2 linked regions of the Celeribacter indicus genome follow. The protein of the gene in region 2 interacts with the protein of the main gene of each other region in a pairwise test. Links are inferred from orthologs where the notes say so. Each region holds a gene or a part of one and is shown on either strand. Other genes may lie near its edges. The genes, in order: ligA and leuS.

Region 1 (14,147 bases), 2.2 Mb from region 2 along the record:
CGGTGACGCAGACGCTCAGATCGCATCCGAACATCACGACGGACCATGGCGAGATCACCGACCTGCCGACGGAGGGCAAATGGATCTTCGCCACCGGTCCGCTCACCTCCGCCCGGCTCGGGGAGGCCATCGCGCGGGAGACCGGGGCGGACCGCCTCGCCTTCTTCGACGCCATCGCGCCCATCGTCTATGCCGAGAGCATCGACATGGATGTCGCCTGGCTCCAGTCGCGTTACGACAAGGGTGAGACCGAGGAGGAGCAGAAAGCCTATCTCAACTGCCCGATGACGAAACCGCAATACGAGGCCTTCATCGACGCGCTGCTCGCCGCGGACAAGACCGAGTTTCACGAAGGCGAAACCGCCGGCTATTTCGACGGCTGCCTGCCGATCGAGGTCATGGCCGAACGCGGGCGCGAGACGCTGCGCCACGGGCCGATGAAGCCGATCGGCCTGACCAACGCCCACAGGCCCGCGGACAAGCCCTATGCCGTCGTACAGCTTCGCCGCGACAACAAGCTCGGCACGCTCTACAACATCGTCGGCTTCCAGACGAAGATGAAATATGGCGCGCAAGCCGATGTTTTCAGGATGATTCCAGGTCTGGAGAATGCGCGCTTCGCGCGTCTCGGCGGGATCCATCGCAACACGTTCCTCAATTCCCCGACGCTCCTCGACCACGAGATGCGGCTGAAATCGCGCCCCCATATCCGCTTTGCCGGGCAGGTGACGGGGGTCGAGGGCTATGTGGAAAGTGCGGCCATGGGGCTCCTCGCGGGGCGTCTCGCCGCCGCCGAGATCCTCGGGCGCCGCCTGCCGCCCGTGCCGCCGGAAACCGCCATGGGTGCCCTCGTCACGCATATCACCGGCGGGGCGGAAGCGAAGACCTTTCAGCCGATGAACGTCAATTTCGGCCTCTTCCCGCCGCTCGAGGGCCTGCGCGGCGGCCGAAAGGGCCGCAAGGAACGCTACAAGGGCTACACCGACCGCGCCAAGGCGCTGTGGTCCGACTGGCTGGCCGCCCCGGAGGCCGTGACCGCATGAACTATGTCCTTGCCCTCCTCCTTCCGCCGCTGTCGATCCTGCTGACCGGACGTCCCGTCGTCGCAATCCTGACCTTCCTGATCTGGGTGCCCGCCATCATCTTCTCGGGCGGGCTCACCCATCCGATGTTCGTCATCCTCGCCTGGATCCTGATCTTCCAGTCCCGCGAGGATCGCCGCGAACGCCAATGGCGGAAGCGGTGAGCGGCTACGTCACCCGTTTCGCGCCCTCGCCGACGGGGCCCCTGCATCTCGGCCACGCATTTTCCGCGCTGACCGCCTTCGGGCGCGCGCAGGAACGGGACGGCACCTTCCTGCTGCGCATCGAGGACGGCGACACGAGCCGGTCGCGCGCGGAATGGGAGGCGCTGATCTATGCCGACCTGCGCTGGCTCGGAATCTCCTGGCCCGATCCGGTCATGCATGTGACGGCGCGTGAGGAGATCTATGGAAACGCCTTGAAAACCTTTGCGGAAATGGGTCTCGTCTTCCCCTGCTCCTGCACTCGCCGCGACGTGCTTTCGGCGCTTTCGGCGCCGCAGGAAGGCGCGCCGATGGGACCGGACGGGATCGTCTATCCCGGCACCTGCCGCAGCCGCCCGATGTCCACGTTCCAGCCCGGTGAAGCGATCCGCCTCGACATGCGAAAAGCCGTTTCCTTTCTGGGGGATGTCGAGCGTTTCTCATGGGAGGAAACAGGCCCTTACGAGACCGGCGTCCACCGGCTCGATCCGCGCAGGCTTCTTGACGAGGTCGGCGACGTGGTGCTCGCCCGCAAGGAGATCGGGACCGCTGCCTATCACCTCTCCGTCGTGATCGACGACGCGGCGCAGGGCATCACCGAGGTCGTGCGCGGCGCCGATCTCATGGAGGCAACGCAGATACACCGGCTGTTGCAGGCGCTGCTCGACCTGCCGACCCCGCTCTATCACCACCACCGGCTGATCCGCGACACCGCGGGCAAGCGGCTCGCGAAACGCGCGGATGCAAAGGCGATCTCGAAATACCGCGAGGAAGGCGCGACGCCTGCCGATCTGCGCGCGATGATCGGGCTCTAGCCCATCGGCGCCATGAGTTCGACGGTCTCGCCGTCCCGCACCGCGCGGTAGAAGCACGAGCGGCGGTTGGTGTGGCAGGCGGGTCCGGTCTGGTCCACCGTCACGAGGATGCAATCGCTGTCGCAATCGTAGCGGAAGTCGACAAGGCGCTGCACATGGCCGGAGGTCTCGCCCTTGATCCAGAAGCTCTGGCGCGAGCGGCTCCAATAGGTCACCCGGCCCGTCTCGAGCGTCGCCTCGACGGCCTCGCGGTTCATCCAGGCCATCATCAGCACCTCGCCCGTCGCCGCGTCCTGCGCGATGGCCGGGATCAGCCCCTTGTCGTCATAGGCCAGGGAAGCCGGATCAAAGCGCATGTCTCAACCTTTCCATCTCCATGTGCATGCCCTATCTATGGGGCGGTGTCAGGAAAGGCAAACCATGTCGACCGATCTCGCGAAACTCTATTCCGGCAAGCTGCTTGCCCTTGCCGCGGACATCCCGCATCTCGGCCGGCTCGAGGCGCCCGATGCGACCGTGCGCGAACGCGCCCCGCTCTGCGGCTCCACCGTGACCGTGGACATGCAGGTGCGGGACGGCCGCGTGACGGAATTCGCGCAGGATGTGAAGGCCTGCGCCCTCGGACAGGCGGCCGCGGCCATTGTCGGCGCGAACGTCATCGGACGTACCGGCGTGGAGCTCGCCGCCGCGCGCGACGCGCTCGCCGCCTTCCTGCGTGAGGACGGTCCGGTTCCCGCCGTCCCCTTCGACGGGTTCGAGGCGCTCCTGCCTGCGCGCGACTACAAGAACCGCCATGCCTCCATCCTCCTGTCGATCACCGCTGCCGCGAAGGCCTTCGAGGAGGCGCAGAGACAGGATTGCGCCTGATCTCCGGGAACGGCGACGTTCTCCCACCTCCCGCGACACCGACGCCCCCATGCCCGTCACTCCCAAAAGAAACCGCCGCACTTCGCGAGGAAGGCGGCGGCAGTCGGATCTGAGCTCCCGTCAGGCCGGGGACGTGGCGGCGGGGCTGGCGTCAGATCACAGGCAGAAACAGGGTCAGACCAGGGCCGGAAGCGTCAGCCCCCCGACAAGGATCACCAGAAGCGCGACGGCGCCGATCATGTCCTCGACCAGCGTGGCCTGCGACCGCGCGACGACGGATTTGAGTTCCTCGATCATCTGGCATCCTCCGGCAAGTTGGGGCGACATTTGTTGCTAATTTGTTCTCATTTTTATCCACATCTGTAAAGAGATTTTTGAGAACATTTGTGAACAAAATCCTGCGAACCCCGCACAGACCGGGCTAACCTACGGAAATCAAACGGATCGCCTCGTCCTTGCCCATCAGCCAGAGCAACACCCGCACCGCCCCGCCGCGCTCGGTCTCGAGCTTCGGATCGTCATGCAGGAGCTTGCGCGCATCGCTTTGCGCCAGTGCCATGAGCGCCGACTGCCGTTCCAGATCCGCCACGCGAAACCGCGGCAGGCCGGATTGCGCGGTGCCGAGCACGTCGCCCGCCCCGCGCATGATCAGATCCTCCTCCGCGATCCGGAACCCGTCCTCGGTTTCGCGCAGGATCTCGAGGCGGCGGCGCCCGCCCTCCGACAGGGGCGGCTGATAGAGCAACAGGCAGGTGGAGGCGACCGCGCCCCGCCCGACCCGGCCGCGCAGCTGATGGAGCTGGGCGAGTCCGAAATGCTCGGCGCGCTCGATCACCATGATCGAGGCATTGGGCACGTTGACGCCGACCTCGATCACCGTCGTCGCCACGAGGACGCCGATCTCTCCGCCGGCGAAGCGCGCCATCGTGCGATCCCGCTCTTCCGGCGGCATCTGCCCGTGCACGAGCCCGACCGCCTCCTCCCCCAGCGCGGCGCGCAGGTCCCGGAACCGGTCCTCCGCCGCCGCCATGTCAACGACCTCGCTCTCGGCCACGAGCGGACAGACCCAATAGGCTTGGCGTCCCTCGCCCACCGCGCGCCGCAGATGGTCGACCACCTCCTCCATCCGCTCGGTGGAACTCAGCGCCGTCTTCACCGGCGTCCGCCCCGGTGGTTTCTCGTCGAGCACGGAGACGTCCATATCGCCATATTGCGCCAGCGACAGGGAGCGCGGAATCGGCGTCGCGGTCATCACGAGCACATCCACCCCGGCGCCCTTCTGCGACAGCGCGAGGCGCTGCGCGACGCCGAAGCGGTGCTGTTCGTCGATGATCGCGAGGCGCAGATCGGCAAAGACCACCTCCTCCTGGAACACCGCATGTGTGCCGACGAGGATCCCGATATCGCCGCGCGCCAGGGCCTCGAGCTTCGCACGCCGCTCGCGCCCCTTGTCGCGCCCGGTCAGGATCGCGATTTCCACCCCCGCCGCCTCCGCCATCGGACGCAGCCCCTCGAGATGCTGGCGCGCCAGAAGCTCGGTCGGCGCCATCATCACGCCCTGCCCGCCCGTCTCCACCGCGATCAGAAGCGCCATGAGCGCGACCAGCGTCTTGCCCGATCCGACATCGCCCATCAGCAGCCGGTTCATCCGGTGCCCGGAGGCCATGTCCGCAGCAATATCGGCCACTGCACGGGTCTGCGCGCCGGTCGGGCGATAGGGCAGCGCCGCGAGCACCCGGTCGCGCAACCGTCCGTCGCCGGAATTCGCCCGCCCCTTGCTCCGCCGCACCCGCGACCGCGCGAGCGCCAGAGTGACCTGATGCGCGAAGAGTTCGTCATAGGCCAGCCGCTGCGGCGCCGGGGCGGTCGGGGCGAGCTCCTCTCCCGACAGCGGATGATGCGCCTGGTTCAGGGCGGCGGCGAAATCGGGCCAGCCCTCCCGCGCGCGCAGGGCGGGGTCGATCCATTCGGCCAGATCCGGGACGCGCGACAACGCCGCGTCGGCCGCCTTCGCCATCACCTTCTGCGTCACGCCGGCGGTGAGGGGATAGACCGGCTCGAACCGCGCCAGGTCCGCCGCCTCCTCCGGCGGCAGGATGTGGTCGGGATGCGGCATCTGATACTGGCCGTCGTACATCTCCACCTTGCCCGAGACCAGGCGGCGTGCGCCGACGGGCAACTGTGCCTCGATCCATTTCGGCGCACCGCGGAAAAACACGATCTGGAAGGCGAGCGCACGGTCCTCGACGATCACCCGGTAGGGCAGGCCCTTGCGCGAGGGCGGCTGGTGGCGCAGCACCGTCACCTCCACCGTCGCGACCGCACCCGGCGGCACCTCGCGCAGGCTGTCGCGGCGGCGCCGGTCGATCACCCCGTGCGGCAGGGTGAAGAGCAGGTCGCGCGGCCGCTCCACGCCGATGGCGCCGAGAGCCTTCGCGATTTTCGGCCCGACGCCCGACAGCGTCTCGAGCCCCGCGAAGAGCGGGAAGAGGATATCCGGCCGACCGCCCGTCATGCGTCCCCGATCAGCGCCAGCCAGCCGTCCTCGTCGAGGATCTCGAGGCCGAGGTCGCGCGCCTTCTTCTCCTTCGACCCGGCGCCGGGGCCGGCGACGACGATATCCGTCTTCGCCGAGACGGAGCCCGCCACCTTCGCGCCGAGCGCCTCCGCCCGCGCCTTCGCCTCCGAACGGGTCATCTTTTCGAGCGTGCCGGTGAAGACGACGGTCTTGCCGGAGACCGGGCTGTCGCTTTTCGGCCTTTCCGCCTCGAGCACGGTGAGATGCCGCACCAGCCGGTCGATGGAGGCACGCTCGGCCTCCTGATGGAAGGCGGTGACGAGGGACGTGGCCATGACCTCGCCCACGCCGTCGATCGACAGGAGATCGGACCAGAGTTGGCCGTCACCCACTTCGGCGTCACGCATTGCGGCCTCGAATTCGGTCCAGGTGCCGTAATGGGTGGCGAGCAGATGGGCGGAGGTTTCGCCGACATGGCGGATGCCGAGGGCGAAGATCAGACGTGCGAGCGGGATCTCCCGGCGGGTGTCGATGGCGGCAAAGAGGTTCTGCGCGGATTTCTCCCCCCAGCCTTCGCGGTTCTTCAGTTGCGACAGGTTGCCGGGGCCGAATTTCTCCCTGAGTTCAAATATATCCGCCGGTTCCCTGATCCATCCGTCGCGGTAGAACTGTTCGACCTGTTTCGCCCCCAGCCCCTCGATGTCGAAGGCCGCGCGGGAGACGAAATGCTTCAGCTTCTCGACCGCCTGGGCGGGACAGATCAGGCCACCGGTGCAGCGGCGGACCGCGTCGCCCTCCTCGCGGATCGCGGCCGAACCGCATTCGGGACAGGTGGTCGGAAAAGCGTATGGCACCGCGTCGGACGTGCGTCGGGCAAGATCGACGTCCGCCACCTTCGGGATCACGTCGCCGGCGCGATAGACCTGAACCCAGTCGCCCACGCGGATGTCCTTGCCGCCGCGGATCTCCTCGCCGCGGGAATCCCGGCCGGCGATGTAATCCTCGTTGTGCAGCGTCGCGTTGGAGACGACGACGCCGCCGACGGTGACGGGGGCGAGGCGGGCCACGGGCGAGAGCGCGCCGGTGCGCCCGACCTGGATGTCGATCGCCTCGAGCCGGGTCCAGGCGAGCTCTGCGGGAAACTTGTGCGCGATGGCCCAACGCGGCGTCGTCGAGCGGAAGCCGAGCCGGCGCTGGAGCGCGAGATCATCGACCTTGTAGACCACCCCGTCGATGTCATAGCCGAGCGTCGCCCGCCGCGCCTCGATGTCGTGGTAATGCGCGATCAGGCGGGACAGGCCGGTGAACCGCTCGGTGAGCGGATTGGTCGGAAATCCGAACGCGGCGAGGCGCGCGATCGCCTCCATCTGCGTCGCGCCCAGCGGAGCGGAGAGTTCGCCCCAGGCATAGGCGAAGAATTTCAGCGGCCGCGCGCGGGTGATTTCGGGATCGAGCTGGCGCAGCGATCCGGCCGCCGCGTTGCGCGGGTTGGCGAAGGTCTTGCCGCCCTGCCCGGCCTGCCGTGCGTTCAGCGCCTCGAAATCCGCATGGCTCATGTAGACCTCGCCGCGCACCTCGATGACCTCCGGCGCGTCCTCGAGCCGGGCGGGAATGTCGTCGATGGTCAGCGCATTGGCGGTGACGTTTTCACCGACCTCGCCGTCCCCGCGCGTCGCCGCATGGACGAGCAGGCCCCCCTCGTAGCGGATCGACAGCGACAGCCCGTCGATCTTTGGCTCGGCGGTATAGGCGATCTCCTCCGACAGGCCGAGATACTTGCGCACGGAGGCGTCGAATTCGCGCAGGTCGTCGTCGTCGAAGGCGTTCGCGAGCGACATCATCCGCACGGCGTGGGTGATCTTTCCGAAGCCTTCCGAGGGCGCCGCGCCGACCTGTTCCGTCGGGCTGTCGGCGCGCTTGAGTTCGGGAAAGCGGACCTCGATCGCGGCGTTCCGGCGCTTCAGCGCGTCGAAATCCGCATCCGACATGACCGGCGCGTCCTCGGCGTGATAGGCCGCGTTCGCCTTGGCGAGCAGGTCCGCGAGGCGCGCCAGTTCGGCGCGCGCCTCGTCCTCGCTCATCGCCTCGACGGCCTGCAACTGCGACATGAAAAAAGCCTCCCCGAACAGTGCATTCTCCTTGGTTTAGGAGAGGCACCGGGGGAGGTCCAGTGCGAGATGATCCACGGGGTCAGAAAACATCTGAGGCACTCGTCTCCCGCCGGCACGGGAGCCAGGATGCGCCGGCGGCCACTCATGATCCATGGCGCCCGTCAGGCACCGATGGCGAATTGTTCGCCGAGCCCGTCCGAGCCCGGCTCGGGATCGCGCAGCACATAGCCGCGCCCCCAGACCGTTTCGATATAGTTGTCGCCGTCGGTCGCGGTCGCGAGCTTCTTGCGCAGCTTGCAGATGAAAACGTCGATGATCTTCAGCTCGGGTTCGTCCATCCCGCCGTAGAGGTGGTTGAGAAACATCTCCTTGGTGAGGGTCGTGCCCTTGCGCAGCGACAGCAACTCGAGCATCTGGTACTCCTTGCCGGTCAGATGCACCGGCTTGCCGGTGGCGGTGACGGTCTTTGCGTCGAGGTTGACCTCGATCTTGCCGGTACGGATGACGGACTGGGAATGCCCCTTCGAACGGCGGATGATCGCATGGATGCGCGCGACCAGTTCCTCGCGGTGAAACGGTTTCGTCAGGTAGTCGTCCGCGCCGAAGCCGAAGCCCCGGAGCTTGCTTTCGGTATCGTCGGCGCCCGAGAGGATGAGGATCGGCGTCTCGATCCGCGCGAGGCGCAATTGCCGCAGCACGTCATGGCCGTTCATGTCGGGAAGGCCGAGGTCGAGCAGGATCAGATCGTAATCGTAGAGTTTCGCGAGGTCGATGCCCTCTTCGCCGAGATCGGTCGTGTAGACGTTCAGGTTGGCGTGTGAGAGCATCAGCTCGATGCTTTTCGACGTCGTCGGATCGTCTTCAACCAACAAAATGCGCATATCGAGGGTCTCCGTATCGCTATTCAAGTGCGTTCATGTTGCGTTCTTTTATTCACAAGATCATCAAAAATGGTTAACTACACGTTACCAGATGTAGCGAATTTCCAAATGCAACTCAAGGTTGTCATTCGCCGTCCTTGGTCCGTGTCTTCCGACCGCGCCTCCGGCTTGCGGTCGCCTTCAGCGCCGCCTCCCCATGTTCGGAGACCGCCGTCTTCCAGGAGGTGAACTCTTCTTCCGACAGTCCATAGCTCTCGAGCGCCTCCGTGAGCGAAATCAGCCCGAAGACGACGCCCCGCACCACGGCGGCCTTGCGCGAGGCCACCCAGCGGGTCGTGTCCTTCGGCGGGAGGTCGGCCCGTGTCATGATGGTCCCGTCGGGAAGGGTGACGGCGCGCGGACCGTCGACTTTTTTCAGATACATGGATCTCACCCTCTTCGGAAATGGCCTGCCCCTTGTGCCGCAATCGCCTTAATGCCCGGTGAAACGGGGGGTTGAGAGTGTCGCGGATTTATCTATATTTGCGGCAATCCCGAAAGGTTCCGACATGCACGACGGCGCATACCCGCTGAATTCATTGGGCTTTCCTAAGCCTCCCTCGCAAACCCGCGTGGTCGTCGCCATGTCGGGCGGCGTCGATTCGTCCGTCGTGGCCGCGCAGCTTGCGGAAGAAGGCTATGACGTGGTGGGCGTGACGCTCCAGCTTTACGACCACGGCGCGGCGCTCGCGAAGAAGGGCGCCTGCTGCGCCGGCCGTGACATCCACGACGCGCGGCGGGTGGCCGAGGAGATGGGCTTCCCGCATTACGTGCTCGACTACGAGAATGTCTTCCGCGATGCCGTGATCGACGAATTCGCCGACAGTTATCTGGCGGGGGCGACGCCCGTGCCCTGCATCCGCTGCAACGAGCGGGTGAAGTTCAAGGACCTGCTCGAGACCGCGAAGGATCTCGATGCCGACTGCATGGCGACCGGGCATTACATCCAGCGCGTGATGGGCGCGACCGGGCCGGAACTGCACGCGGCGGCCGATCCGAATCGCGACCAGAGCTATTTCCTGTTCTCGACCACGCCCGAACAGCTTTCCTTCCTGCGCTTCCCACTCGGTCACCTGCCGTCGAAGGACGCCACCCGCGCGCTCGCGGCGAAATACGGTCTCCCGGTCGCGGACAAGCCCGACAGCCAGGACATCTGTTTCGTGCCGAACGGAAATTACGCGCAGGTCATCGAGAAACTGCGCCCCGGCGCGGCGGAGCCCGGCGACATCGTCGACCATGAGGGCAAGCTGCGCGGCACGCATGACGGTGTCATCCATTACACGATCGGCCAGCGGCGCGGGCTCGGCATCGGGGGTCTGAGCGAACCGCTCTACGTGGTGAAACTCGACGTGGACACCCGGCGCGTGATCGTCGGGCCGAAGGAGATGCTCGCGACCCGGACGATCCCGGTGCGGGAGATCAACTGGCTGGGCGACGACCCCTTCACCTCGCGAGACGAATGGGTGCTCGACGTCAAGGTGCGGTCGACCCGTCCGCCGCGCGAGGCGATCGTGCGCCCGATCTCGGACACCGAGGCGGAGGTGGAACTGGTCGTGGCCGAGGAAGGCGTCTCGCCCGGACAGGCGTGTGTGTTCTACGATCCGGCCTCGCCGCGGATCTTCGGCGGCGGCTGGATCTGGAAAGGGCGCTGAGATGCGCTGGCTGGCGCTCTTCGGGCTTCTCCCCATCCCGGCACTGGCCGATGCGGCGCTCGAGTGTTCGCTCGATCTCGGCACGCAGGTGGAGATCGCCGACTGCGTCGCGGGGGTCGAGGAGCGGGCGCAGCGCGCGATGGAGCTCGAGCTGGGCTTCGCGCGGGAGGCGGCCGGGGAGCTCGACGACACGACCGGACGGGCGGTGGCGCTTCCTGCGCTCGAAACCGCGCAGGCGGCCTGGGAGAGCTACCGCGACACGCAGTGCGCCTTTGTCGGCGCGACCTATGGCGGCGGGTCGGGTGCGGGGATCGCGGAGCGGTCCTGCCGGATCGGGCTGACGCGGGCGCGCATGGGCGAACTGGCGCAGCATCTGCGCTGACCGCGCCGCTAGCGCGCCATTTCCACGAGATAGGCGGCGAGATCCTCCCGGTCCTGCCGGCTGCGGGTCTTGTGGCCCTCGAGAAACGTCGCGACGCGCGGTGCGTCCTCCGGGCTCAGCGTCAGGCGCAGGACGGCGCCGTGACAGCATGCGCAATGGGCGGCATAGAGGGCAGCGCCACGCTCCGCATCGCCTTCGGCCCGCAGGGGGGCGGCGGCAAGGCACAGACAGATCAGGAGGGGACGGATCGCGTGCCGCCCCGCGCGGATGGCGGGATCCGACCGTGCGCCCGTCGCGGACCGCGGCTTTTCGCCGGTTTCCCCCGTCCGCCGGTGCAGGTTTTGACATTCGCGGCAAATGCGCGAAGCTCCGCCCGATCTGATCAGAAAGGACTTCATGATGTTCACCCTTCCCCGCGGCCTCGCCGCGCTGACGCTCGCCGCGGGCCTTGCCCTGCCGCTCCACGCAGAAACCCGCGAGGAGCGCCTTGCCGTCGCCGAAGACTATACCGAAATGGCCGTCGAGGACATGGATATGGAGCGGATCATCGAACAGATGTATACGCCGATCCTGCCGCAGATCGAGGCGAGCACCGGTGAAAGCCTCAGCGAGGAGCAGCGGTCCGAGATCCACCGGATCTACATGGACAACCTCGCCGATCCGATGCGCGAGGTGATGAACGGACAGGCGGAGGTGATGGCCGATCAGTTCACGATTGAGGAGATCACCGCGCTGCGCGATTTCTACGGCACGGAGGAAGGCCGTTCGGTGATGCGCAAGATGCCGGACGTGCTCGCCGCCGTGCAGCCCGACATCATGCAGATGGTCCAGACGAAGATGCCCGACATCATGGCCGAGGTCCAGACGGTCGTCGCACCGGAGTGAGGCCCGCGGCCGGTCCCGGCGGGCGTCTCAGGACAGCCCGTCGAGGATCGCCCGCGCGGCGCGCACGCCCGGCGGCTCCTCGCCCTGCCCGAGCCGCCGCATCGTCTCGTCGAGCGCGGCCTTCTGCGCCGCGCCCGCGTTCAGCTCATGCGCCAGCGCCGCCGCGATCCTGTGCGGGATACAGTCTGCCCCGAGAAATTCCGGCACGACCCGCGTTTCGGTCACGAGATTGACGAGCGTCACGGTGTCGACCAGCAGCTTGCGCTTCACGATCCGTTCGGTGAGCGGGTTCATCCGGTAGGCGATCACCATCGGCGTGCCGTTGGCCGCGAGCTCGAGCGACACCGTGCCCGAGGCCGCCAGCGCGAGATCGGCGGCCCGGAAGGCGGCGCGCTTGCCCGCACGGTCGGCAGAGGGAACGAGGACCGGATCGACCGGCCAGCCCGCGACCTCCGCGCGCACCGCCGCGTCGAGCCCAGGGGCCACGGGCAGGACATAGCGCGCCTCCGGCCGGGGGCCGGCGAAACGGCCGAGCGTGTCGCCGAAGATCGGTCCGAGCCGGGCGATCTCGCCCCGGCGCGAGCCCGGCAGGACGAGGACCAGCGGCGCCTCCCCGATCCCGTGATCCGCGCGGAACCGCGCCACCGCCGCCTCGTCCGCGATCTCGTCCGTCACCGCCGGATGACCGACGAAATCGCATCTCAGCCCGACGGCCTCGAAATAGGGCGGTTCGAAGGGAAACAGCGCCAGCACCTGATCGACCTTCGCCGCCATCCGTGCCGCGCGCTCGGGGCGCCAGGCCCAGACGGTCGGCGCGACATAGTGGCAAAACCGGATGTCGGCGCGCGCCTTCACCAGATCCGCGACGCGCAGGCAGAAATCCGGGCTGTCGATAGTCAGCACCACATCGGGGCGCCAGTCGAGGATGGCCTCGGCCACCTCCCGGATCCGGCGCTTCAGGTGGAGGTATTTCGGCAGGATCTCCGCGATGCCCATGAGCGACAGCTCGGACATGGGAAAGCGGCTTTCGAGCCCCTGCTCCTCCATCAGCGTGCCGCCCACGCCGCGAAACTCGACCCCGGTGAGCGTGCGCAGCCCCGCCATCGCGGCGGCACCGAGCTTGTCGCCGGACGCCTCGCCGGCGATCACGAAGACCCTCAGGCTCATTGCGCGCTCAGGAACATGCCCGCCTCCTCGATCTGGTGCCGGACGCGGTCGCGCTCGATCACGATCACCGCGCCGCCCGGAATGACGATCCCGCCGAGCCCCGCCGCGATGGCGGCGGCGACCGTCTCCGGCCCGATGGTCGGCATGTCCACGCGCAGGTCCTGCCCGCGCTTGGGGGCCTTGACGAAGACGCCCTTCGCCCGGCGCAGTCGCTCCGGCGTCTGCGCGACGAAGCGCAGCAGCGCATCCGTGCCCTGGACGGTCTCGATCCCGAGCATCTGCCCGCCGGCACAGACCGCCCCCTGTCCGACGTCGAGCGGCGAGAGCGCGTCGAGCACCGCCTGGGCGCGGTCGGTGTCCGCGGTCTCCTCCGGCGAGGGGGCATGGCCCCAATGCGTGCCCGACGGCAGGGTGAGGTCGGGACAGAGTTCCGCCGCGCCGCGCACCGTGAACCCCTGTTCCGCGAAGAGCGCCAGCACCTCGCGCAGGAGCGCGTCGTCGCCCTTGCCCAGCGACATGGCAAGGCGCAGCGCGTGGCGGTCGAGCAGCACCGGGTTGATCTTCGGCCGCACCATCGCGCCGGCGAAGGTGACCTCGGTCACGCCCTGTGCCCTGAGATCCTTGAACAGCCGGCCGAGCTTCTCGATCCGCGCGGAGACATGGGTCGCCCCCTCCGGGGCGGAGGCGCCGTCGAGGGTGACGTAGACCGGCGCCTCGAGCGCCGCCGCCACGAGGCGCGGCAGGGTGCCGCTTCCGGCGATGATCGCGGCCCGCCCCATCGGCACCTCCCTCATTTCGGCGTCAGGAACCCGCGGTCGCTGTCGCCCATGACGAACGCGACCATCCGCGCGACATAGTCGCTGTCGAAATCCTCGGTGAGCCGCTGGGCGCGGTCCTTGAAGGACCCCTCTCCCTGCTTGAGCATCTGGAAGGCGGCGCGGAGCTGGTTGATGTCCTCGCGGTCGACGCCCTTGCGTTTCAGCCCCACGAGGTTGAGGCCGTCGAGCTCGGCCCGCGGTCCCTGCACGAGCGCATGCGGCAGCACATCCGCGGTCACCATGGAGAGCGCCCCGACAATGGCCCCCTGCCCGATCCGTACCCATTGGTGGATGCCCGACAAGCCGCCGATGATCACGTCGTCGCCGATATGGCAATGGCCCGCGACGGCGACCGAGTTCACGAGGATCACGCGGTCGCCGATCTGCACATCATGGGCGACATGGCAGGAGGACATGAAGAGCCCGTCGTCCCCGACGCGCGTCACGCCGCCGCCGCCCTCGGTGCCGAGGTTCATCGTCACGTATTCGCGGATGCGGTTGCGCTTGCCGATGATGAGACGTGTCCGCTCCCCGCGGAACTTGAGATCCTGGGGGATTTCCCCGATGGAGGCGAACTGGAACACCACCGTGTCCTCGCCGATCACCGTATCGCCGGTGACGACGACATGGGACTTGAGCCGCACCCGCGCGCCGAGCCTGACCTGCGGGCCGACGAGGCAGAACGGCCCGATCTCGGCGCCTTCGCCGATCTCCGCCCCCGCCTCGA
Region 2 (14,298 bases):
CGAACTCGGCCCCGTCGACGTGCTGGTGAACAATGCCGGGGTGATCGAGCCGATCTCGCGCCTTCGAGAGACCGATCCGGCCGCCTACGGCGCGGCGCTCGACGTCAATCTCAAGGGCGTGTTCCACGCCATGCGTCGCGTCGTGCCGGGTATGGTGTCCCGTGGCGGCGGCACCGTTCTCACGATCTCCTCGGGCGCGGCGCATCGCCCCGTCGAGGGCTGGAGCGCCTATTGCAGTTCGAAGGCCGGGGTGGCGATGCTGACGGCGATGCTCGATCACGAGGAGCGCGCGCAAGGCATTCGCGCCATGGGCCTCTCGCCGGGTACGGTCGCGACACAGATGCAGCGGGAGATCAGGGCCTCGGGTGTCAATCCCGTCAGCCAGCTCGACTGGTCGGAGCATATTCCGCCCGATTGGCCCGCTCACGCGCTGCTGTGGATGTGCGGCCCGGAGGCGGACCGGCATCTGGGCGAGGAGTTGCAACTCCGCGACGAGGATTTTCGCCGCAGGCTGGGGCTGGTCGCATGATCGAGCTTCGAAAGGACGGCGATCTCTGGACCGCGACCCTGACCCGGCCGCAAAAGGCCAACTCCCTGACCGCCGACATGCTGACGCAACTGTGCGAGATCGCTGCGGCTGCTGCGGGCGGGGCGAAGGTTCTGGTATTGACGGGAGCGGGCAAAGTATTCTCCGCCGGGGCGGATCTCGAGGAGGCGCGCAACGGTCTTGCTACCTCGCCGCTCTGGGAGGAGCTGTCGGGGCGGATCGCGGCCCTGTCCTGCCTCACCATCGCTGCGCTCAACGGCACGCTGGCCGGCGGCGCCTTCGGAATGGCGCTCGCCTGTGACATCAGGATTGCGGATCCCGGTGCGCATTTCTTCTATCCGGTGATGAAACTCGGTTTCCTGCCGCAACCCTCCGATCCGCTGCGCCTGAGCACGCTCGTCGGTCCCGCGCGGGCCAAGATGATCCTCATGGCGGGTCAGAAGGTCTCTGCCGAAGAGGCGCTCGGCTGGGGGCTTGTCGATCGCCTCGTTCCGGCGTCGGAGCAGCCGGAGGCCGTTCTTGCCCTCGCCGAGGCGGCACGTGCGGCCGATCCCGCCCATGTGGCAGGGATCAAGGCGCTGATCCCGTCGTGAGCCAGCCGCCAGAACAGGTTGACGCCCTTGTCGTCGGCGCGGGGCCTGCCGGGCTGATGGCCGCGGAGATGCTCGGTGCCGCGGGCCTCCGCACCGTGGTTGCGGAGGCAAAGCCATCACCCGCGCGCAAGTTTCTCATGGCGGGGAAATCGGGACTGAACCTGACGAAGGATGAGCCGATCCCGCGCTTTATGTCTGCCTATGGTCCGCGACCGCCCGCCTTGCAGGCCGCCCTCGCGGCCTTCGGACCGCGGGAGGTGATCGGCTGGGCCGAGAATCTTGGCCAGGAGATGTTCACCGGGTCTTCCGGCCGTGTCTTTCCGAGGGCGATGAAGGCCTCTCCGCTCCTGCGCGCCTGGCTTGCGCGGCTCGACGGGCAGGGCGTCGAATTGCGGCGAAACTGGCGTATGGCCGGGCTAGGCGATGCGGTGGAATTCGACACACCCGACGGTGTGCATTGCGTGTCGGCAGGGGTCGTCGTCTTTGCCCTCGGCGGTGCGAGCTGGGCCAGACTGGGCTCGACGGGCGCCTGGACGGACCTCCTGTCGCCCCACGTCGCGCTCACGCCCTTCGCGGCATCGAACGTTGGCCTGTCGATCCGGTGGACGCCGCACATGCGCCCGCATTTCGGTCGGCCGGTGAAGGGCGTGAGGCTGCATGCGGGGGAGCTGGAAAGCCGCGGCGAATTCGTGATCTCGTCCAGCGGGCTGGAAGGCGGCGGGATCTATGCGCTCACGCGGGAGATCCGGGAGGGCGCGCCGCTGTATGTCGATCTCCTGCCGGACTGGCCCGACATGAAGGTGCAGGAGGCGCTGGCGCGGCGCAAGCCGAAGGAGAGCACGAGCCGGTTTCTGTCCCGCGCCTTCCGCCTCCCGCCGGAAAAGCGCGCGTTGCTGATGGAATTCGCGGGGCCGCAGCCGGAGGATCTTTCGCGGGCGCTGAAACGGCTCGAGATGACGGGCGCGGTGCCTCGCCCGATGGACGAGGCGATCTCGACGGCGGGAGGTGTGAGGTTCGACAGTCTCACCGAAGATCTCGAGGCGAGGGCGAGGCCGGGATGGTTCTTTGCAGGCGAAATGCTCGACTGGGACGCGCCGACCGGCGGCTATCTCCTGACCGCCTGTCTGGCCACGGGCCGCCATGCCGCGCTCGGGGCACTCAGAGCGATTTCATGACCTCCGCGGCGATCTCGAAGGAGCGCAGCCGGGCCGCATGGTCATGGATATTGCCGGTGATGATGACCTCGTCGGGCTGATAGCGCCGGAGCAGGGCCTCCATCTGATCGCGCACCATGTCCGGAGTGCCGGTCGCGGAGACGTCGAAGATCGCTTCGAGCGCGGGCAGGAACTGTTTCGGTATGACGCTGGCGACGTCCTTCACAGGGTGCGGCAGCTTGCCGGGCCGCCCCATGCGCAGATTGGCGAAGGTCAGCATCATGGAGGAGCGCAGGAACAACGCCTCCTCCGCGGTTTCCGCAGCGAAGATGTTGGTCGCGAGCATGAAATAGGGCTTGTCGAGAAGATCGGAGGGGCGAAACAGGTCGCGATAGATGCGCACCGCCTGGTCGAGTGCCGCGGGCGCGAAATGGGAGGCGAAGGCATAGGGCAGGCCGAGGAGCGCCGCCAGTTCCGCGCCATAGGTGGAGGAGCCGAGCATCCACACCGGGACATGCGTGCCTTGTCCGGGAAAGGCATGCACGGGCGCATCATCGGGCATGTCGCCGAGGTAGGCGATGAGTTCCTGCACATCCTGCGGGAAGCTTTCCGCATTCGCCTGACCGGGGAGGAGGTTGCGGCGCAGCGCACGCGCGGTCGGCATGTCCGTGCCCGGCGCGCGTCCGACGCCGAGGTCGATCCGGTCGCCATAGAGTTCGCGCAGGGTGCCGAAGGCCTCTGCCACCTGCAAGGGCGCATGGTTCGGCAGCATGATGCCGCCCGCGCCCACCCGCATCGTCTGTGTGTGCTGCGCAATATGGGAGATCACCACGGCCGTGGCCGCGGAGGCGATGCCCGGCATGTTGTGGTGTTCCGCCAGCCAGTACCGGTTATAGCCCCAGTCCTCGGCGTGGCGCGCGAGATCCGCGCTGTTCCTCAGCGCTTGAGCAATGGTCGCGCCCTCGGGCACGGGAGCGAGGTCGAGCAGGGAATAGGGGATCATGGGCCTCTCCTTTCCGCCAGACATGGGTGCGCATTTCTGCGAGGTCAAATCCGCGGGCCTGTGGAATTCCGCTCAGCGCCGTTGCGCGAGCATCGCAAGCCGGATGAAGGCGCGCTCTATGACGGCGAAAGTGGGCGCTTTCGACGAGGAGCGCAGGGTGAGATCGGTCTCCGTGAGGATCCCGAGTGCCGTCTCGAGCTTGTGCATCCCCCAGGTCGAAGCCTGGCGCACCATGCGGTCGCGGCGCGGGCCGAAGATCGGCGGACGCGCGCGCCCGATACCCGCAGCGGCGCCGCCGGGATCGGAGGCGGCGGCGTGGAGCGTGCGGAAATGGCGCATGGCGAAGATCGACAGCGTGACCGGATCGATGCCTTGTCCGTCGATCTTCACCATGAGCGGACCGAGTTCCGTGGCACGCCCCTCGGCCACGACATTCAGCACGTCGTCCACCTCCGCTTCGGACGTGGCCGGCGCGCAGGTCTGCACGTCTTCGCTCGTCACCGGATTCGTGTCGCCGAACTTGTAGAGCGCGAGCTTGTCGAGCGTCTGGCGGAAATCGCGGGGATCAAGCGTGCGCGACAGGGCCTCGATATCCGTCATCGCCTCGCGGGAGATATTGGCTACGCCCGCCTTCTCGAGCGTCGCCTCGATTTCCGCGCGCGAGGGCGGATCGGCATAGATCGCGATGGCATAGGCGGAGGGATGGCCTTCGAAGAGCTTGCGCAGTTTGGAACTGGCCTTGAGCTGTCCGGCGGTGACGACGATCTGGGCATCGCCGGGGCGCCAGTCGAACAACGCCTCCTTGACCATGTCGGCGATCTGGTCCGTCGCCTCCTCGACGAAGGCGACGCGCGGTCCGGGAAAGAAGCCCACCGCCTTCATCGCGTCCATCAGCAGCGCCTTGTCCTTGCGAAGCTCTCCGCCGCCGATGCGGGTCAGGCGCATTTCCTCCTCGCCCTGCGGGCCGATGAGCGCGGCGATCACCTCCTGCCGGCGCAGTGCGATCCGCATCGTGTCGGGACCGTAGAGAAGCAGGCCCGCCTTGTTCGGATCGGGCTTTGCGAAATAGCCGATGGCATCGCGGGCAGAGAGTTTCATGCCTCCGTCCCGGTCTGGACGAGGATCTGGCTTACGATCTGATCGGCGAGGATCACCATCAGCCGGCTATAGGCGTCGCGCGGCGCCGTGACGGAGGCGACGGTGGAGCCCGTGGCGGAATAAGCGGTGAAGCTCTGCGCCTCGCCGCTCGCCACCGGCGTGCCCCCGGCGATTTCCGTCAGCGTATAGGCCACCCGTCCGGTGATGTGATAGCGGCTGATCTCCTGATCGCGGGTGATGCCCACGGAATTCCGTTCGGTCCGGATGCGATAGCTCAACCGGTAGGCGGGAGACGTCGGGGTGCCGAAGGACTTCGTGAGCTGTTCGACGAGCGCATAGCCTTCGCGGGTGTCGGGCGCGTCGATCGCGACCCGGCCTCTCAGCGCCCGTCCCGCGCCGCCCGGCGCATAGGCGGGGGTAAAGCCACAGCCCGTGAGGGCCATGGCCGAGAGCAGAAAGATGCGGCGATCAAATGACGACATTGACGATGCGACCCGGCACGACGATGAGCTTTTTGGGCTGCCCGCCCTCGAGCGCCCTCTGCACAGCTTCGTTCGCCAGAACCAGCTTTTCAACCTCTTCCTTCGGCATGTCCTTCGGCACGGTGATCTCGTCGCGCCGCTTGCCGTTGATCTGGATCGGAAGCGTCACGCTGTCCTCCACGAGCATCGCCTCGTCGGGCACGGGCCAGGGCGCCTGCGCAACGAGCCCCTCGCTGCCGAGCATGGCCCACATCTCCTCCGCGAGATGCGGCGTCATCGGCGACATGAGCTGTGCCATGGTCCTGAGCGCGAACCGTTTCGCCTCGCGCCCCGCCTTCGATTTCGACACGGCGTTGGTAAAGGCGTAGAGCTTCGCGATGGAGCTGTTGAAGCCGAAGCTCTCGATGCCCTGGGTCACCTCGAACATCGCCTTGTGCGTCGCGCGCAAGAGATCCTCGTCGCCTTCGCCTGTCTCCGGCATGCTCTCCAGCTCGGCGGCCAGCCGCCAGACGCGGGCGAGATGCCTGTTCGCGGCTTCGGCGCCCGCCGCGGTCCATTCCACATCGCGCTCGGGCGGGCTGTCGGACAGGACGAACCAGCGCGCGGTGTCCGCGCCGTATTGTTCGATGATCGCGACCGGATCGACGACGTTGTTCTTCGATTTCGACATCTTGGCCGAAGGCACGATCTCCACCTCTGCGCCGTCCTTGAGATAGCCCTTGCCGTCGCGCAGCTCGACCTCTTCGGGATAATGGTATTTCGGCCGCCCGTCTGCGCCGCGGGTCTGATAGATCGCGTGGGTCACCATGCCCTGCGTGAACAGCGCGTTGAACGGCTCGCGGGACTTGTCCGGCAGATGCCCGGTCTCGTTCATCGCGCGCGCGAAGAAGCGCGAATAGAGCAGGTGCAGGATCGCGTGCTCGATCCCGCCGATATACTGGTCGACGTTCATCCAGTATTCCGCGTCCTCCTTCACCGTCGGCGTGTTCGCGTGTGGCGCGGTGAAGCGGGCGTAATACCACGAGCTGTCGACGAAGGTGTCCATCGTGTCCGTCTCGCGCAGCGCCGCGCCGCCGCATTGCGGGCAGGTCGTGTTGCGCCAGGTCGGGTGACGATCGAGCGGATTGCCGGGCACGTCGAACGTGACGTCCTCGGGAAGCCGGACGGGAAGGTTCTCCTTCTTCTCCGGGACGACGCCGCAGCTCTCGCAATGGACCACCGGGATCGGGCAGCCCCAGTAGCGTTGCCGCGACAGGCCCCAGTCGCGCAGGCGGAATTTCGTCACGCCATGGCCGACGCCGTTTGCTTCGCAGAAATCGACCGCCGTCTCGACGCCCTCCTCGCCGGTCTGGATCTCGTCGCCGGCAAAGCCGCGGATGTAGCGGACCTTCTCTGACTTGAGCGGGACGAAGGCTTCCTTCGTGTTCAGCTCGCCTTCGACGGGTTCGAAGACATAGGTGATCGGCAAGCCATATTTCGTTGCAAAATCGAAATCGCGCTGGTCGTGTGCCGGGCAGCCGAAGATCGCGCCGGTGCCGTAATCCATCAGGATGAAATTCGCGATATAGACCGGCAGCTTCCAGGACGTGTCGAACGGGTGGCGCACGGTCAGCCCGGTGTCCAGCCCCAGCTTCTCGGCCTTCTCGATGGCTTCCTCGGTGGTGCCGCCCTTGCGGCATTCCTCGCAGAAGGCGGCAATCTCGGGATCGTCTGCGGCGAGTTTCCTTGCCAGCGGATGATCGGAGGAAATGCCGACGAAGGAGGCGCCCATGAGCGTGTCCGGGCGGGTGGTGTAGACCTCCACCCGGTCCGCGCCCTCCGGCCGGTCGATCAGGGAGAAGGCGAATTGCAGGCCGCGCGATTTCCCGATCCAGTTGCGCTGCATCGTCTTGACCTTTTCGGGCCAGTTGTCGAGCCCGTCGATCGCGTCGAGCAGATCCTCGGAATAGTCCGAGATCTTGAAGAACCACTGCACCAGTTCGCGCCGTTCCACCGGTGCGCCGGACCGCCAGCCGCAGCCGTCGATCACCTGCTCGTTGGCGAGCACGGTCATGTCCACCGGATCCCAGTTCACGGTGGCGTTTTTGCGATAGACCAGCCCCTTGTGCAGCATGTCGATGAACATCGCCTGTTGCTGGCCATAATATTCGGGATCGCAGGTTGCGAATTCGCGCGTCCAGTCGATCGAGAGGCCAAGCGGCTTCATCTGTTCGCGCATCGTGTCGATGTTCTGGTAGGTCCAGGTGCCGGGATGCCCGCCGGAGGCCATCGCCGCGTTTTCCGCCGGCATGCCGAAGGCGTCCCAACCCATCGGGTGCAGCACGTTATGACCGGTGGAGGATTTGAACCGGGCCACCACGTCGCCCATCGTGTAGTTGCGCACATGGCCGATATGGATGCGACCCGAAGGATAGGGAAACATCTCGAGCACGTAGTATTTCGGCTTCGTCTCGTCGCGTTTCGCGAGGAAGACCTCCGCCTCGGTCCAGGCGGTCTGCCATTTCGGTTCGATCTCACTCGGCGCGTAGCGGCTCATGGGAAGTCCTTCGGGAGTGTCAGTAAAAACGCCGGGCGTCCGGCCCGGCGTTGTCTTAAAACGTGGAGCGTCCGCGGTCCAGTCGGAACGCGTGCTTACTGGCCTGTGCGGAGCTGCCGTGCGCGGGTCAGGATCGCGTCCTCGACGGCGTGGACGGTTTCCGCGCTCACCGCGCCGGAGCGGGTGTAAAGCGACAGGTTCAGCGTGCGCGCGTCGAGCGCCGGATCGGTGACATGGACCACCGCGCGATAGGCCGTGCCGCCGCCCGGCGGCGTGCCGTAGCCGGTGATGATGACGCCGGTGAAGGGATCGGCCTCCTGCACGGGCAGGAAGGAAAGCACGTCGAGCGCGGCGTTCCAGATATACTTGTTCACCTGCACGCGATCCTCGATCGAGCCGCGCCCGCCGCCGAAGAGGATGCGGCGCCTCGGCTGTTCGACGATGACGGTTTCGCCCGGCGGGGTCTCGACCACCTGCGCGGTGCTGCGCGTGTCCACGACCTCCTCTTCGCCTGTGGCGGTGGTGACGGTCCGTCCGCCGGAGAAGGGGCCGGAGCCGATGCTGTCGCCGAGCGAGCCGAAACTGCCACAGCCCGCGAGTGTCAGCGTTGCGGCGAGGCCGGCGGCCAGGACGTGAATACGGCGAAACATGCAGGGGCTCCCCTCTTTCCAGATCGCGGCAACCGTATAACCGGTTGGACGCGGGAACAAGTGTCCAGATTGCAAAAGAAAAGGGCCGCCCCGAAGGGCGGCCCCCGTAAATCCGGATCCGGAAGGGATCAGAATTCGAAGGTCAGAGCCAGCGTGCCGCCGGAATACAGCTCGTAGCCGCCGACGCCGGTGTCGATGTCGTCGGTGGACTCGGCCGCGTCGGAGTTCGCATCGGCATAGGAGGCGAGGAAGGACGCACCGCCGCCGAGGTCGTATTCGGCCACGACGTAGGTCGCGAAGTCGTCATCGCCTTCGTCGTCACCGTCGATGTAACCGGCAGTCACAACCAGGCCGTAGCCGAAGTCATAGGCGCCTTCGAGGTTGTATTCTTCTTCGCCGCCGTAGGATTCGTAGTGGGCGAGAACGGTGACCGGGCCGTCGGCGTAGAGGGCGGTCAGGCCATAGGTGTAGTCGTCACCCCAGGAGCGATCCTGGTCTTCCGACACGTAATAGCCGGTGAGGGTGACCGGGCCGATCGGGTAGGAGACCTGGACACCCACGGATTCCGTGTCGTCGGTATCGTTGGAGGCGTAGGCGAGACGGACATCGGCGCCAGCGAACACGGTGCCCACGGAGAGGCCCCAGATGCCGTCGCCGTTCAGGTCGCCGCCGTTTTGGGCGAGGTTGTCAAGGATATCATCATCCTGGATGGTATCCGGGTCACAGCCAGCCGGGAGCCCGTCGGCGTCACAAGCATCCAGGAGATCCTCGTCTTCTTCCTGATAGATACCGGAGACGTAGAAGGTGTCGAAGTCAGCCTGGAAGCCGACGCCCACGCTGTAGAGATCGCCCGTATCATTGTCGACGGTGGCGGAGATGCCGCCCTTGATGGTGCCGAAGTCAGCGTCGAAACGGACCACGGATTCGTCGTCGTATTCGTTGACACCGTCAGCGACCATGTCCGACACGCCTCTCCAGTAGGAAATCGGCGCGTATTCGGTATCACCATAGGTGAAGTTGTAGATGTCGTTGTAGATGCTGAGGGTCAGATCGTTGTCGTCGGCGTTGAAGCCGTCTTCTTCGTCATCGTCGTTGTTGGTGTCGTTCAGCTCGATGCCGAAGGTCAGTTCCGCGGTCCAGCCGTTGTTCAGCTCTTGCGACGCGGTGATGTAGATGTCGGAATCGATGTAGAAGCCGTCTTCGTAATCGTCGTTGTAGCCGATCTCGGCCTTGCCGGACCAGGACACTTCAGCGGCCGCGGCGCCGGCGAAGGCGACGATGGCGGCGGAAGAAAGAAGGATCTTTTTCATTTTTTCCCTCGTGGATTTTGAATATCAGGCATGCCGGCTTACCCGACACATGGCCAGAGGAATGCGCCCAGATGACTTTTCGGTCAAGCAAACGCGAGGTCGCGTGACAAGCTCCCGCCAAAATGATGCAACTTGGTCACACACCTGTTGCGCCTTGGTGCGAAGGGAGCATAGAACTCCACGGAGTGTGGATTATCGAGGATTTGGAGGCAGATATGGGGCTTCAGGAGATCAGGGCGCGGGTGGCGGCGGAGGCGGAGCGTGTCGGCCGCGCGCCGGAGAGCGTGACGCTGATCGCGGTGTCCAAGGTCCAGCCGGACGCGCGCGTCCTCGAGGTTCTGGAGCAGGGGCATCGTGTCTTCGGCGAGAACCGGGTGCAGGAGGCGGCGGGGAAATGGCCGGCTTTCAGGGCGCGGTTCCAGGGGGTCGAGCTGCATCTCATCGGCCCGTTGCAGACCAACAAGGTGCGTCAGGCGATGGAGCTGTTCGACGCGATTCACACGCTCGACCGGCCGCGGCTCGCGCGGAGCATCGCGCGGATCGCGGAGGAGTTGGGACGTTGTCCTAAGCTCTTTATCCAGGTCAACACCGGGGAGGAGCCGCAGAAGGCCGGGGTGCGGCCGGGGGAGGCGGATGGCTTCATCGCGGAGTGCCGGGATCTGGGGCTCCCGATCGAGGGGCTGATGTGTATTCCGCCCGTCGATGAGGAGCCGTCTTTGCATTTTGCACTGCTGGCGAAGATCGCGAAACGCAACGGGATTGCGGGGTTGTCGATGGGCATGTCCGACGATTTCGAGAGTGCGATCGCGCAGGGAGCGACCCATGTGCGGGTCGGTTCCGCGATCTTCGGAGCGCGGGATTATGCCTGAAACCGGCTGTCGGATTTGCGTCGGCCTGGCGTCGGGCTTGCGTCGGGCACCGGATCACCGGATGACCAGCCGCGTCTCCGGCGTGATCCGCTCTGCGATCCAGCGCAGGTGATCGGCCCGGAAGGCGACACAGCCCTCGGTCGGGTGCCGCGGCTTGCGCCAGCGGTGCACGAAGATGGCAGAGCCCTTTCCGGGCGTCGCCTCAGGCCAGTTCCAGTCGGTGAGGATGACGAGGTCATAGAGGCGGTCGGCGCGGCGCATGCGCTCGTGGCTTGCCGCGAAGGGCGCGCGGACGAGGTGGTTGTAGGCCGGATGATCGCCCGCGTCGCACCACAGGTCGCGCGGGCCGATCTGCCGTCCCGGCAGGGCGGGAACGCGGTCCGGGCGGTAGAGCAGGGCGGGCAGGCGATGGATGCCCGCCGGCGTGCCGCCGTCGCCCTCGCGCTTGTCGGCGACGATCCCGCCCTTGCCGATGGCGCAGGGAAAGCGGCGCCCCATGAAGCGGGCGCCCCAGCGGGTGACGACGATGTCGCGCGGGGAGAAGGTCACAGCAGGTGTCCCGACTTGCGCACCTTGGTCGCGAGATAGGCGGCGTTGTAGCGGTTTTCCCCCACCCTGAGCGGCACGCGTTCGGTGACGGTGACGCCCTGATCCGTCATCCGCGCGATCTTGTTGGGGTTGTTGGTCAGCAGCCGGACGGAGGAAAATCCCATTTCCTTGAGAATCGCCGCGCCGATGCGGAAATCGCGCTCGTCGTCCTCGAAGCCGAGCCGGTGGTTGGCCTCGACCGTGTCGAAGCCCTGATCCTGAAGCGAATAGGCGCGCATCTTGTTGGCGTGGCCGATGCCGCGGCCTTCCTGGTTGAGATAGAGAAGCACGCCTTCGCCCGCTTCGCCCATCTGGGACAGCGCCGCGTTGAGCTGCGGTCCGCAGTCGCATTTGAGGGAGCCGAGTATATCGCCGGTGAAACAGGCCGAATGCAGCCGCGCGAGGACAGGCTTCGCGCGGTCGGGCCGGCCGATCTCCACGGCGAAATGTTCCTCGCCGCCATCGTCGGGGCGGAAGACGTGAACGCGGGAATTCTCCGCGGCGAGCAGGGGGACGCGGGCATGGATGACATCGGCGAGCGGGGCCAGATCGGCCATGAGCGGCATGGCGCGGTCCACCGGAAGGATCGTCAGCCCGTTGGCGAAGGCGAGCGCGGGGGCGTCGGGGACATCGACCATGAGCGCGGCCGGGAGGAGCCGCGCGGTCTTGGCCAGCGCGATGGCGGCCCGCGCGCAGGCGGCGTCGCCCCCGCGGGCGGAGCGGAATGGTCCCTTCATCGGGTGGGTGAGGTCGTCCGCCGGGTCCGCGACGGCCTCGATCCAGGTCACGTCGGCGTCCTGCGGCACGACGAGCCGGGCGAGATCGCCGTCATAGGGCCGCGCCGCAAGTGTTTCCGCCCGCCGGGTGGTGATGGCGAGATAGGGCGCGCCGAGCGCGCGCAGGTCGGCAAGACGGCTGTCGGACACGCCTTCGGCCGCCACGGCGATTGCGGCGCCGGTTCCGGTCTCGAGCACGACGGGCACGCCCATCCTGAGGTCGGCACGGGCGCGGGCGAGGGTTTCGGGCAGGCTCAGAGCGAGGCTCATGGGATTTCCGTCCGGTGTGAAGGTTCCTTCATCTAGCGAGTCCTGACACAAAGTGAAACATGGCGCACGATCTTCACACGCTTGCGTGATCCGGATGTTGCAAATCTTGCCGCGGACCCCCGAGGGACGCACATCACGGGCAAGACACGGAAAAAGGAGGCCCATCAATGGCCACTCTGAAAAAGATTCTTCTCGTCGACGACGACGACGACTTGCGCGACGCGCTGAGCGAGCAGCTCGTGATGACCGAGGATTTCGACGTGTTCGAAGCCGACAGCGGTGCGGCGGCGATGGAGAAATCGAAGGACGGGCATTACGACCTGATCATTCTCGACGTCGGACTGCCCGATACCGATGGCCGCGAGCTGTGCAAGCGGTTGCGCAAGTCGGGGGTCAAGTCGCCGATCCTCATGCTCACCGGCCACGATACTGATGCGGATACGATCCTCGGCCTCGATGCGGGGGCGAACGACTATGTGACGAAGCCGTTCAAGTTCCCGGTCCTGCTCGCCCGGATCCGCGCGCAGCTGCGCACGCATGAACAATCCGAGGCGGCCGTCTTCCAGCTCGGGCCCTATACGTTCAAGCCGGCGCAGAAGATGCTCGTCACCGCGGATGACAAGAAGATCCGCCTGACGGAGAAGGAGACGAACATCCTGAAGTTCCTCTACCGCTCGACCGAGGGGGTCGTGCCGCGGGACGTGCTGTTGCACGAGGTCTGGGGGTACAACGCGGGGGTGACCACGCACACGCTCGAAACCCATATCTACCGCCTGCGCCAGAAGATCGAGCCCGATCCCTCTAACGCGCGGCTCCTGGTGACGGAATCGGGCGGCTACCGGCTCGCCTCGTGAGATTTTTCCGACCTGCGGGAACCTGTCCGGCGCCCGCGGGTTGAGACGACAGAAGCCCTCGCGCATCGGGGTAGGATGCGCATGTCCCTCGTTCCCGACTTTGCCCGGCTCCCAGGAGCCGGGCTTTTTTTCGCGCTTTTCCGCGCGCGGGCCCTGCCGTCGTGGCGGGAGTGAGATTCGGCGGAACCTTCCGGCCGCTCGCGGGTTGGAATGTCGAAGCCCCGGCGCATCGGGGGACGGATGCGCATTCCCTCGTTCCGATACTCACTTTGCCCGGCTCCCAGGAGCCGGGCATTTTTCTTGGAGATTCCATCGGCATTCTTCGCGGGGGAGCTTTGCCGGATTCCGGGTGGCATCGCGGCGCAAGGCCGATTAGGCTCTGCGCGCCACGAACCGAGGAGCCCACATGCCGTTCACTCTCGCCACCTGGAACATCAATTCCGTGCGTCTGCGCGAACCGATCGTGTGCAGGCTTCTCGAAGAGGAGGGGCCCGACATCCTGTGCCTCCAGGAATGCAAGTCGCCGGTGGAGAAGATCCCGGTGGAGCGTTTCCGGGCCCTGGGCTACACCCAGATGGTCGCGCGCGGGCAGAAGGGGTACAACGGCGTGGCGATCCTGTCGAAACTGCCGCTCAGGGAGGTGGGCGCCTATGACTATGCCGCGCTGGGCCATGCGCGGCATATCGCGGCCGAGCTCGAGAACGGGGTGGTGATCCACAATTTCTACGTGCCCGCAGGCGGCGACGTGCCGGATCGCGAGGTGAACGAGAAGTTCGGGCAGAAGCTCGACTACCTTACGGAGATGCGCGATGCCTTCCACGCGGTCGCGCCGGAGAGGTCGATCCTTGTCGGAGACCTGAACATCGCGCCGCGCGAGGACGACGTGTGGAACCACAAGCAGCTTCTGAAGATCGTGTCGCATACGCCGGTCGAGGTCGAGCATCTGGGCGCGGCGCAGGACGCGGGCCGGTGGGTGGACATCACGCGGCAGGACATTCCCGAAGGGCAGCTCTATTCCTGGTGGTCCTATCGGGCGAAGGACTGGGACGCGGCCGACAAGGGCCGGCGGCTCGATCATGTCTGGGCGACGCCCGACATCTCGAACGCGGGGCACGGCTCGCGCATCCTGCGGACCGCGCGCGGATGGGAGCAGCCGTCGGACCACGCCCCGGTCTTTGCGAGCTTCGATCTTTAAATTCCGGCAGGGCGGGCGCATATATCGCGCAGGAACAGCTCTGGCAGCTACACAGTCAAACGGGGAGATCTGCGAGATGGAACTCGGTCAACCGAACGGCGCTGCGGCGCATGGCGCTTATGTCAAGGACGTGACGGAAGCCACTTTCATGGCGGATGTGATCGACGCCTCGCAGGAGGTTCCGGTCATCGTCGATTTCTGGGCACCCTGGTGCGGCCCCTGCCGCCAGCTCGGGCCCGCGCTCGAGGCCGAGGTCGAGGCGGCGGGTGGCAAGGTTCTGATGGCGAAGGTCAACGTGGACGAGAACCAGATGATCGCGGGCCAGATGCGGGTGCAGTCGATCCCGACCGTCTATGCCTTTTACAAGGGGCAG

What was found.
Region 1: the proteins of leuS (region 2) and ligA interact in binary tests that used the Escherichia coli proteins (3 or more experiments, as listed by UniProt). The link is inferred for Celeribacter indicus from one-to-one orthologs.

The regions. Positions count from the first base shown.
Region 1 is NZ_CP004393.1:2,597,002-2,611,148, forward strand. What follows is about bases 5,037-7,988. They hold ligA (NAD-dependent DNA ligase LigA), read right to left. Parts: upstream 7,594-7,988; coding sequence 5,479-7,593; downstream 5,037-5,478. Other genes in these bases: recG (ATP-dependent DNA helicase RecG), read right to left, coding at 5,037-5,482; ctrA (response regulator transcription factor CtrA), read right to left, coding at 7,758-7,988. Outside these bases: methylenetetrahydrofolate--tRNA-(uracil(54)-C(5))-methyltransferase (FADH(2)-oxidizing) TrmFO, read left to right, coding at 1-1,043; P73_RS13110 (hypothetical protein), read left to right, coding at 1,040-1,246; tRNA glutamyl-Q(34) synthetase GluQRS, read left to right, coding at 1,231-2,100; hisI (phosphoribosyl-AMP cyclohydrolase), read right to left, coding at 2,097-2,456; P73_RS13125 (iron-sulfur cluster assembly scaffold protein), read left to right, coding at 2,521-2,967; P73_RS26655 (hypothetical protein), read right to left, coding at 3,142-3,264; more of recG, read right to left, coding at 3,389-5,036; more of ctrA, read right to left, coding at 7,989-8,477; CtrA inhibitor SciP, read right to left, coding at 8,602-8,901; tRNA 2-thiouridine(34) synthase MnmA, read left to right, coding at 9,026-10,168; P73_RS13155 (lysozyme inhibitor LprI family protein), read left to right, coding at 10,170-10,550; P73_RS25660 (c-type cytochrome), read right to left, coding at 10,559-10,948; P73_RS13165 (DUF2059 domain-containing protein), read left to right, coding at 10,947-11,435; lpxB (lipid-A-disaccharide synthase), read right to left, coding at 11,463-12,602; P73_RS13175 (LpxI family protein), read right to left, coding at 12,599-13,381; lpxA (acyl-ACP--UDP-N-acetylglucosamine O-acyltransferase), read right to left, coding at 13,393-14,147. UniProt on the Escherichia coli protein: DNA ligase that catalyzes the formation of phosphodiester linkages between 5'-phosphoryl and 3'-hydroxyl groups in double-stranded DNA using NAD as a coenzyme and as the energy source for the reaction.
Region 2 is NZ_CP004393.1:404,048-418,345, forward strand. Bases 4,639-7,741 are described here. They hold leuS (leucine--tRNA ligase), read right to left. Parts: upstream 7,414-7,741; coding sequence 4,864-7,413; downstream 4,639-4,863. Other genes in these bases: lptE (LPS assembly lipoprotein LptE), read right to left, coding at 4,639-4,877; P73_RS02055 (DUF3576 domain-containing protein), read right to left, coding at 7,509-7,741. In the rest of the region: P73_RS02020 (SDR family oxidoreductase), read left to right, coding at 1-529; P73_RS02025 (enoyl-CoA hydratase/isomerase family protein), read left to right, coding at 526-1,140; P73_RS02030 (TIGR03862 family flavoprotein), read left to right, coding at 1,197-2,315; P73_RS02035 (LLM class flavin-dependent oxidoreductase), read right to left, coding at 2,299-3,297; holA (DNA polymerase III subunit delta), read right to left, coding at 3,370-4,395; more of lptE, read right to left, coding at 4,392-4,638; more of P73_RS02055, read right to left, coding at 7,742-8,063; P73_RS02060 (porin), read right to left, coding at 8,192-9,373; P73_RS02065 (YggS family pyridoxal phosphate-dependent enzyme), read left to right, coding at 9,589-10,242; P73_RS02070 (L,D-transpeptidase family protein), read right to left, coding at 10,297-10,740; ribA (GTP cyclohydrolase II), read right to left, coding at 10,788-11,876; P73_RS02080 (response regulator transcription factor), read left to right, coding at 12,044-12,730; P73_RS02085 (exodeoxyribonuclease III), read left to right, coding at 13,137-13,925; P73_RS02090 (thioredoxin family protein), read left to right, coding at 14,002-14,298.